Regions from separate parts of the Micromonospora sp. II genome, predicted to be linked through region 3. Evidence: riboswitches for the same ligand, from Rfam matches in the RefSeq annotation. Region 3 holds a riboswitch; each other region holds the start of a gene.

Region 1 (3,268 bases), on a different contig from region 3:
CACAGTTCACTTGCATACATAGCGATGTGAGCATACATTGGGCCCGGCCGGTACGCGGCAGGGAGGGTGTTGGCGTGGGCGCAGGTCATGACCACAGCAGCGCGGTGGCCAACGCGGCACACCGCCACGCAGGCCGGCTCTGGGCCGCGTTCGCGCTGCTCGCCGTCCTGATGGTGGTCGAGGCGGTGGCCGCCTTCACCACCGGCTCGCTCGCCCTGCTCTCCGACGCCGGGCACATGTTCACCGATGTGCTCGGCATCGGCATGGCCCTCGCGGCGATCACCGCCACCCGGCGCGCCGGCACCGACCCGCAGCGCACGTTCGGCCTCTACCGGCTGGAGGTGCTCGCCGCCCTCGCCAACGCCGTGCTGCTCGGCGCCGTCGCGGTCTACGTCCTGATCGAGGCGGTACGCCGCTTCGGCGAGCCGCCGGAGGTGCTGGCCGGCCCGATGCTCGTGGTGGCGGTGCTCGGCCTGCTCGCCAACATCGTCGCCTTCGCGCTGCTGCGCGCCGGGGCGAAGGAGAGCATCAACCTGCGCGGCGCGTACCTGGAGGTGCTCGGCGACCTGCTCGGCTCGCTCGGCGTGATCGCCGCCGCGCTGGTCATCGCGGTGACCGACTGGTGGTGGGCGGACCCACTGGTCGCCGTCGGGATCGGCCTGTTCATCCTGCCGCGCACCTGGCGGCTCGGCCGGGCCGCGGTGCGCATCCTGGTGCAGGCGGCGCCGGAGCACCTCCAGGTGACCGCCGTGCACGACCGACTGGCCGCGGTCCCCGGCGTGGCCGAGGTGCACGACCTGCACGTCTGGACGCTCACCTCGGGCATGGAGGTGGCCTCGGCGCACCTGACCACCGACCCGGGTGTGGACCCGGCCGGGGTGCTGGCCGCCGCGCGGACGGCGCTGCACGAGGACTTCTCCATCGATCACGCCACGTTGCAGGTCGAACCCGGAGCGTCAGCCGGAGTGTGCGGAAAGACCGAGTGGTGATTAGGGCAGACTTAAATCACCGTGACTGCTGTACACTTATGTCGGTTTTGCCCCACCATGCGGCACTGCGCAACGGAGCCGCGCCCGGGCCGCGCCGGTAGGCTCGGTCGCGGCCGCAGCCACCGGCGTCACCGGCGCAGGTGGGGTGGCCGTCGCCTAATCGCCCGAAGGGGCGAGCCGGGGAACCACGTACGTGGGGTGCATCCGCGTCAGCGGTAGGGATCTTCCGTCCCGAACCCGTCAGCTAACCCGGTCGGCGGTTGACGGAAGGACATGTGAATGCCCCCAGTGGCACCTGTACGACGGACGGCCGCCCGGTTGGCGGCCCTGCTCGTCGCGACGCTGACTGTCGGCGTCGCGACCGTTCCGGCCTCCCCCGCCTCGGCGGCGCCCCGGACCGCCCTGCTCGCCGCCGCGCCCGGCGACGACGAGGGCGGCACGCCCGAGCTGCGCGCCCAACTCGACGCGGCCAGCAAGGGCTGGCTGGAGGCGAAGGCCGCGCTGAACCGGTCGGTGAACCGCCAGAAGCAGCTCAACGACCAGCTCGCGAAGGTCGGCGCCGAGCTGGCCGTACGTGACGCCAAGGTCGGTGAGATCGCCGGGGTGGCGTACCGCGCGGGCCGCCTCGGCACCGCCGCGGCGCTGCTCGACAGCAGCAGCCCGGCGGGCTTCATGGACCGGGCCGCCACGCTGGAACAGGTCGCCGCGCACGAGGACCGCACGGTGCGCGAGCTGATCACCACCCGGGACGAGGCCACCCGCACCCGGGCCGCGCTCGACACCGAGATCCGCGAGCAACGCAAGCAGGTCGAGGTGATGGGCAAGCGCAAGGAGCAGGCCGAGCGCGCGCTCGAAGTGGCGAACGAACGTTCCGCCCGCAACAACAGCAGCGGCGGCGGCAGCGTCCAGGGCACCTCAAACAAGAACGCGAAGCCCGCACCACGCAACTCGGACGGCTCGTGGCCGTCGGAGTCGTGCAGCGTCAACGACCCGACCCCGGCCAACGGCTGCATCACCCCGCGGACGCTGCACGCGCTGCAGCAGGCCAAGGCGGCCGGTTTCACCAGGTACGTCTCGTGCCACCGGCCCAGCGGCTCGGGCGAGCACCCGAAGGGGCGGGCCTGCGACTTCGCCGCCCAGAAGAACGGCTTCGGCGGCGTGGCCAGCGGCGGTGACCGGACGTACGGCAACAACCTGGCCGCGTACTTCGTGCGCAACGCCGACCCGCTCGCCGTGCTCTACGTGATCTGGTTCAAGCAGATCTGGCTGCCCAGCAGCGGGTGGAAGTCGTACAGCGGCGGCAACGGAGACCCGTCCAGCGACCACACCAACCACGTGCACCTGTCGGTGTACTAGCGCGCTCCCGGGGGGCCGGCCGGATCGGGCCGGCCCTCCAGCGTCGCGCCGAGACGGGCCGCCAGGCTCAGGTGAGCCGCCCGGGCCTGGCGGAACGCGTACCCGAACAGCGGCGCCGGCGCGGTGAGCGTGATCTCCACGTCGATGCGCACGGTGCCGTCGGGCTCGTCGCGTAGCCGGGTGTGGTTGCGCACCGTCGTCGCCGGCTGCTGCCGGGCCACAGTGACCACCTCGTCCTCGCTCGCGACCAGCACGTCCGCCTGGTACGTGACCGGGAAGTGCAGCGGGCCCAGTTGCAGCCGGTCGGTGATCGCGTAGCTGGCCAGCGCGCCCGGCCGGGCCGGCAGCTGCCGGACCCGGACGATCAGCGGATGCAGCTCGCCCTGGCGACTCAGGTCACCCAGCAGTGCCACCGCGTCGGCCCGGCTGCACCGGGCCTGCACGGTGTAGCTGAAGCTGTCGCTGCTCTGCAAGCGGGCCCCCTCGCCGTCGTACGTCGCGACGATCGTCCCGTACCGACGCCGGGCTGGCAACGGGTAGAAGGTCCCCTGGCCGCAGGGGGTGCGAACGGCGCTCAGGCGCCGGGCAGCACCTCGGGGGTGTCGTCGGCGAACCACGGCTCGGGAGCGCCGAAGAGGCCGAGCAGGCCGGTCACCCAGAGCTGCCGGTGCACGAACCGGCTCGGCTCGGTGACCACGAGCTTGACGCCGCTGACCTCGCAGGTCTGGAAGCCGGCCACCATGGCGCTGATGCCGACCGAGTCGATGAACGTGACGAGCCGCATGTTCAGCTCGATGCGCGAGGGACGGCCCTTCGCGAGCACCTCGGCGATCGCTTCCCGCACCTCGTACGCGGTGTCGACGTCGATCTCCCCACGGGGCGCGATCTGGACGACACCACCCGGCCGCACCGACTTCACGATC
Region 2 (3,268 bases), on a different contig from region 3:
GCACCCCTTCGCGGTGATCGTCGGCTGCTCCGACTCGCGGCTCGCCGCGGAGATCATCTTCGATCGAGGTCTCGGTGACCTCTTCGTGGTGCGTACCGCCGGGCACACCGCCGGGCCCGAGGTGCTCGGCAGCGTCGAGTACGCGGTCACCGTGCTGGGCACGCCGCTCGTGGTGGTGCTCGGGCACGACTCCTGCGGCGCGGTCCAGGCCGCCCGGGAGGGGGTCCGGACCGGCGCCGCTCCGGCCGGGCACCTGGGAGCGGTGGTGGACGCGGTCTCGCCCAGCCTGCTGCGCGCCGCCCGGCAGGGCATCGACGACCTCGACGGCATCATCGACGTCCACATCGCGCAGACCGTGGAGACGCTGCTGGCCCGGTCCTCCGTGCTGGCCGAGCGGGTCGCGGCGGGCCGGTGCACGGTGGCGGGGATGTCGTACCGGCTCTCCGGCGGCGAGGTGCGGACAGTGGCGCAGGTCCCGGCGTCACTGCCCGCTCCCTCGTCGCCGGCGGACGCGGACGCGGCGCTGGCCGGCTGACCGGAGCGCCGGACGACGAAGGGGCCGCCCACGGGGGCGGCCCCTTCTTGCTGCGTCCAGGTCAGAGCATCGACATGTGGACGTGGTCGGTGTGGTTCGACGGCCCGCTGTACGACCTCCAGCCGGTGGCCGGGAACCAGATCTGCCGGTTCCAGATCACGTAGTAGATGCCCAGCCGGTCGGCGTTGCGGATGAGGAAGGCGGCCACGTCGTTGCCGTACTTGCGGGTGTCGTTGTTGTGCCAGGGTGAGAAGCCGCTGTTCTGCAGCGACCAGTCGCACGCCTTGCCCTTGGGGTGCTCCCACGGCCCGCCCGGCCGGTAACAGCCCACGAAGCGCGTGTAGCCGGCGCGCCGGACCTCCTTGTAGGCGTGCAGCGTCCGCGGCGTGATGCAGCCCGAGGTGGTCGGGTCGTTCTCGCTGCACGACTCGGCCTTCCAGCCGCCGTCGGCGGTGCGGCCGGGGCCGATCTTGGCGACCGGTGAGGTGGCGTCGACCAGGCCGCCGGTGAAGCCGAGGCCGCCGACGAGCTTGAGGGCGCGTTCGGCCTGCACCTTCTCGCGCTCCATCGCGTTCTTCTGCTTCTCCTGCTCGCGCACCTCGGCGTCGAGCGCGATCTTGGCCGTCTCGGCGCGGTTCTTGACCGCGTTGATGGCGGCCAGGCGCTGCGCGTTGAGGAGGTTCAGCTCGTCCAGGGCGTTGACGCGGCGGACGAACGAGTCGGGCGAGTTGCTCTCCAGCAGCATCGCCATCGCGCCCATCCGGCCGGTCCGGTAGGACTGGGCGGCGAGCTGGTTGACCTGCGGGCTGAGCGCCTCGAGTTCGGCCTGTGCCGCCTGTACCTCGGCGGCCAGCCGCCGCTGGCGGTCCTGCGACTTGGCCAGCTTCGCCTTCGCCTGGAGGAAGTTCCGGTTGGCGCTGTCGATCGCCTCGGTGATGAGCGGTGGTTCGCCGTCCTCCTCGTGCCCGGACGGCTTCGGGGCCGCCGCGGCGGGGGCCGCCGTCGCCGAGTTCGGCCCGGCCAGCACTGCCAGCGAGGCCAGCACGGCCACCAGGGGTGTCAGCCAGCGGCGCAGGGGTGGCGTCACAGTGTTCCCTTCCGTCGGCCGCCGACCGGGTTAGCTGACGGGTTCGGGACGGAAGTGGCCCCTACCGCTCGCGCGGATTCACCCCATGTACCTGGTTCCCCGGCTCGCCCGCAGGCGATTGGGCGGCGGCACCGCTGGCGCCGGTGCGCGCCTTCGGCGGTGACCGGCAGCGAGGTTACCCGACAGCACTCCTGCGGATCTACGTCCGGAAGCCGACCAATAGCGAGATTTCGCCGTGGCGCACCGTGACCAGCGTCGCGTTTGAAATCGATGGTCACCGTGCGGAGTGTCACCATGTCGCCTCCGTACTCTTTCCGCCGCCGAGCGCCTCCAGCGCGTCGTCGCGTCCGGTCGGCGGACGGGGCGGCGGGGGTACGGGCGACGCCGGCTCCGGACCGGGCGCGCGCCGTCCGGCGGTGGTCACGATCGCGGCCAGTGCGGTCGTCAGCGGTACGGCGGCGATCAGGCCGAGCGTGGCCACCGCGCTGCGGACGATCTCCTGGGCGAGGAACTCGCTGGTGAGGATCTGGCTCACCGGGCGGGAGTCGGCGACCAGCAGGAGCAGCAGTGGCAGCGACGCGCCCGCGTACGCCAGCACGATGGTGTTGACGGTGGACGCGATGTGGGCCCGGCCGACGCGGGTCGCCGCCCGGTAGAGCTGCCGCCGGGACAGCCCCGGGTTGGCGTGCGCGAGTTCGGTGACGGTGGCCGCCTGGGTGACGGTGACGTCGTCCAGCACGCCCAGCGAGCCGATGATGATGCCCGCCAGCAGCAGTCCGTGCAGGTCCACGTCGCCCTGGAACATGGACAGCGTGGTGGCGTCCTCGCTGCCGAAGCCGGTCAGGTGGGTGGCGGACGTGGCGAGCAGGCCGAGCACGCCGGTGACCACCAGGCTGCCGAGCGTGCCGAGCACCGCCACCGACGTCTGCGCGGTGATCCCGTGCGTCAGGTAGAGCACCACGAACATGATCAACGCGGCGCCCACGATCGCCACCAGCAGCGGCGGCTGGCCGCCACCGATGCCGGGCAGCACGAAGCCGAGCAGGATGGCGAAGCTGGCCGCCAGGCCGCCGAGCGCGGCGAGCCCGCGCCAGCGGCCGAACGCCACGATCGCGGCGGCGAAGAGCACCAGCAGCCAGATCAGCGGTGTGCCGCGCTGGTGCTCGGCGATGTTGTAGGACTTCACCGAAGGATCGGCCGGGTCGATCAGCTCGACCAGGACGATCTTGTCGCCGACCTCGACCCGTGGCGCGCCCGGTCCGGCCGGGAGCGGCGTCTCGACCTGCCGTCCCGCGTCCGGGCCCTGCTCGGCGGCGACGGTCGCGGTGCCGCAGGGGCCGCCCGCGCCCTCCGGGGCCTCCGGCGTCGGCGGGCAGGGTTCGGTGACCACCCGGGTCACGGTGCCGTGGTAGCGGGGGACGTCCGCGCCGCCGACCGGCTCCCGGTCCTGCCGGGGCCAGAGCACCAGCGCGGCGATCACGGTGAGCGCGAACAGCGGCACCACCACGGCGACGAGCAGCCGTCGTACGCCCGGTGGCGTGGGCGGTGCGGGGCGGGTGTGGTCGGCACCCAAGGCGTCTCTCCCAACGGTCGCGGCGACGCCTGGTCCGCCGGACCGGTCTGGTCACCGGGCCGGCGCGGACGTG
Region 3 (3,268 bases):
GAGACGCGCAGGTAGCGGCGGGCCGCCTCGTCCCGGGTGGCGAACCAGGTGACCGGCCGGGCGGCCAGCTCGCTCGCCTTCGCCAGCTCGGCCGGGGACCAGACCGCCTTGATGCCGAGCCCCACCACCGCGTCCACCGGAAGAGCCCGCTGCCGGGCCGCGAGCGCCAGCGCCACCACCCCGCCGAGCGAGTGTCCGAGCAGCACCAGCCGGTCGTGCGGGCCCAGCCGGAGCGGACCGAGCCCGTCTGCGACGCGCTGGGCCAGGGCGTCGAACGAGTAGCCGTCGAGCGGCGGCGACCAGCCGTGGCCGGCCAGGTCGGGGGCGAGCCAGCGCCCGGGCCAGCGGCGCTCCAGCAGCGGCGCCCAGGGCAGCCACACTTCGCCGGTGGCGCCCATGCCGTGCAGGAGAATCAGGTGCCGGTTCCCCGTCGCATCGCCCATTGGCGCAGTCTGCCACCGCCCGCCCCGGACACGCGAGACCGAACCCGCCCCGCCCAAACCGCCCGCCCTCGCCCTCGCCGCCGATCTTGGAGTTGTGGTGCCTCCCATAGCGGGGTGAGCCGGGCATACCAGGCGCCACAAGTCCAAGATCGGCGCGCCGAGAGGGCGGCGGGCGAGGGGCGGGCGGGGACGGGGAAGGCCGGCGCCCCGGGACGGGGTGCCGGCCTTCGCAGGGTGCGGGGCGGTCAGGCGGAGTAGCCGCGGCTGGCGATCCAGTGCGCCAGGTCGATCGTGGTGAGCCAGTACGACGGCAGCGACGGGTCGGCCGAGTCGGCGATCCGGACGGTCCGGCCGTCGTCCTTGTAGCCGATCACCGCGACGTAGTGGCCGCCGGGGAACGAGTGCCAGCCGCCGTTGGTGTCGGTGGCGGTGCCGGCGACGTTCGCGACGACCCCTCGGCCGTTGCTGATCGCCTCGACCACGTCGGCCTGGAGCCGGTCCATCTGGGCCGGGCTGGCCGAGCCGGGAATCATCCGGGTCCGGTACGGGTTGCCCTTGACCTGCTGGTTGAGCACGCGCGTGGTGTCCTCGGCCGAGTTGGTGCCCATCTCGGTGGTGCCGAGCGGGCCGGCGAGGGCGTCCTGGCTGCGCTCGATGCCGGTGGCGCTGAGCGCGTTGCGCACGGCGGCCGGGCCGCAGTAGTAGTAGTTGATCTGCGCCTGGTAGTCGTAGTCCAGCGTCTTGCTCGACGGCGGCTTCGGCGCGGCCTTGGTGACGTCCGGGTCCGCCGCGGCCTTCTTCGCCGACGGGGAGGCGCTGGGCGACCTGCTGGGCTCGGCGCTCGGCGACGCCGGCGGGACGCCGATACGCGCCTCGCTGCGGCTGGCGGGCTCGCCGAGCCGTGCGCCGAGTTCGGCGACCGAGGCGGTGTTCTCCTGCTGGACCGGGGCGTCCTCACCGGCGGCGAGGGCGGTGCCGGCGCCGGCGGCCAGCACGAGCGCCGCGGCCGATCCGGCGATGATCTGGTACGGGCGTTCGGTGGCGATCCGCCGCAGCTGACGCTTCAGGTGGTGCTTCACGAAATCCTCCACGGGGGGCGTGATCGGCACACGCCGGCCCGGCACGTGGAGGGGTTCACACGTGCTGGCAGGCCGGATGGGCCGGGGGAACGGGTACGCCCGCGATGCCGGGCGCCCAGGGGCGGTTTGCCGGTCGCGTCAGGCGAGCGCGGGTACCGCGGAGCCGTGGAGGCGGGGGGACGATCGAGGGGTGGGCACGAGGATGGGACTCCTTCCGTGGCCGCCGACCGGGTTAGCTGACGGATTCGGGCGGGAAGTACGCCCTACCGCGGCAGTGGCCGCGGATTCACCCCGATGGTGCTCATGGTTCCCCGGTTCGTGATGACACGATTAGGCGGGTCGGCGCGGCGTCGCCTTCTGCGATCGGTTACCGCACCGGACGCGCCGACACTACCGGCGGGTACTGCCCCTGCCAAGCGCTCCCACCTGCGTAAACATGATCCCCGGTAACGGATTTCGGAACAGCCGGTTACTCACTTCACTCAATGGGACAAGCGGTGGTGACGGCGCCCGGGAGGCGAAAAGGGGACAGACGGCGAGCGCCTGACCGGCAATGGCGCGGCTCATTGGCCTGTTCTGCGCTCCACGCCCGTTTCGGTGCCGGGGGTGAGCCGGCTCACCACATTCCGGGTAACAATTCGGTCGCCTCAGCCGACCCGGGCCGGACGCCAGCGGGCGTTGCGGACGGACGCGCCGACCGGCAGGGGGATCGTCGCCACGCCGCGGGACACCGGGGCGGGCCGCACCGCCAGGGTGGCCGCGTACGCCTCGGCGGCGAGCGTACGGGCGGCCTCGGCGGCCAGTTCGGCGTCCCGCCACGCCTGCCGCTCCCGCTCGGCGGCGCTCTCCCAGCCGGTCCGGCGCCGGTCCCGTACGGCCCGGGCCAGCACGATCTCCTGCTCGGCCGGGTGCCGGCGCGGGTCCCACCCGTTGCGGCGCGCCAGCACGTCGGCGAGTTGCCGGGCGGACAGGTCGCCGCGCCAGTGCGCCGTCATGGCGGCGTGGTGCAGCCAGCGCTCCCGGGCCGCGTACTCCGCCGGGGTGCGCGGGGTGCGCGGGGCGGCCAGCGCGGCGGCCCCGGCCAGGCGGCGGGCGGCGCTGTCCGCCTCGTCGTACGCGGTCCAGGCGCGTTCCGCCTCGTCCTGCGCGGCCAGCCACCGTTCCCGGCGGCGACGGGCCGTCTGGGCGGCCCCGGCGGCGGCCACCGCCACCTCCTCGGCGTACCGGACGAGGTCGTCGCGGCGCGCGGCGTCCTGGTCCACCGGATCGGCGGCAGCCTCGGCGACGCCGTCGCGCTCGGGCCGGGCCACCAGCGCGGCGAGCAGGCCGAACGCGAGCAGCATCAGGAAGGACCAGATGGCGGCGGCCTCGGGGACCGCGGTGAGGAAGTGGTAGAGAGCGGTCTGCGACATGGTCGGCACCTCACGGGAAGAACCTGGCGGGAGAATCCGCACGGCCGGTCGGGGCGCGGCGCGGGGGCGCCGGGCCGTCGAAGGGCGGGTGCGGGATGACGTTCGGTGGGTGCGGTGACGGGCGCGGCCCGTGGGCGGATCAGCGGGCGGGCGGGGCCCGCAGGCCGACCGGCGCGGTGATCCGGCCGGCCGGGACCGGCTGCGGGTCGTTCGGGAGCGTGTCGGTGGCCCGTGCGGCGGGCGCGGGTGCGCCGTCGGGACGGGCCTGCCGCTCGGCGGCGCGGTCGGATTCCGGTCGCGGGGCGGCCGGCGTGCTCACGTACGCCGGGCCGGC

Evidence for each region. A riboswitch is a leader RNA that binds a small molecule or an ion and turns the genes downstream of it on or off. The one in region 3 is predicted to bind cyclic di-AMP.
Region 1: another riboswitch for cyclic di-AMP. It lies ahead of A8711_RS18385 (hypothetical protein); the one in region 3 lies ahead of A8711_RS29215 (C39 family peptidase).
Region 2: another riboswitch for cyclic di-AMP. It lies ahead of A8711_RS07780 (hypothetical protein); the one in region 3 lies ahead of A8711_RS29215 (C39 family peptidase).

Annotation. Positions count from the first base shown of each region.
Region 1 is NZ_LYXF01000035.1:104,826-108,093, reverse strand. It holds gene A8711_RS18390 (cation diffusion facilitator family transporter) at 75-989, shown strand; cyclic di-AMP (ydaO/yuaA leader) riboswitch at 1,133-1,264, shown strand; gene A8711_RS18385 (hypothetical protein) at 1,269-2,345, shown strand; gene A8711_RS18380 (SRPBCC family protein) at 2,342-2,878, opposite strand; gene A8711_RS18375 (STAS domain-containing protein) at 2,920-3,268, opposite strand, start outside.
Region 2 is NZ_LYXF01000012.1:29,034-32,301, forward strand. It holds gene A8711_RS07775 (carbonic anhydrase) at 1-535, shown strand, start outside; gene A8711_RS07780 (hypothetical protein) at 597-1,622, opposite strand; cyclic di-AMP (ydaO/yuaA leader) riboswitch at 1,626-1,757, opposite strand; gene A8711_RS07785 (YibE/F family protein) at 1,912-3,195, opposite strand.
Region 3 is NZ_LYXF01000078.1:173,117-176,384, forward strand. It holds gene A8711_RS29210 (alpha/beta fold hydrolase) at 1-443, opposite strand, end outside; gene A8711_RS29215 (C39 family peptidase) at 689-1,522, opposite strand; cyclic di-AMP (ydaO/yuaA leader) riboswitch at 1,729-1,869, opposite strand; gene A8711_RS29220 (hypothetical protein) at 2,170-2,934, opposite strand; gene A8711_RS29225 (hypothetical protein) at 3,074-3,268, opposite strand, start outside.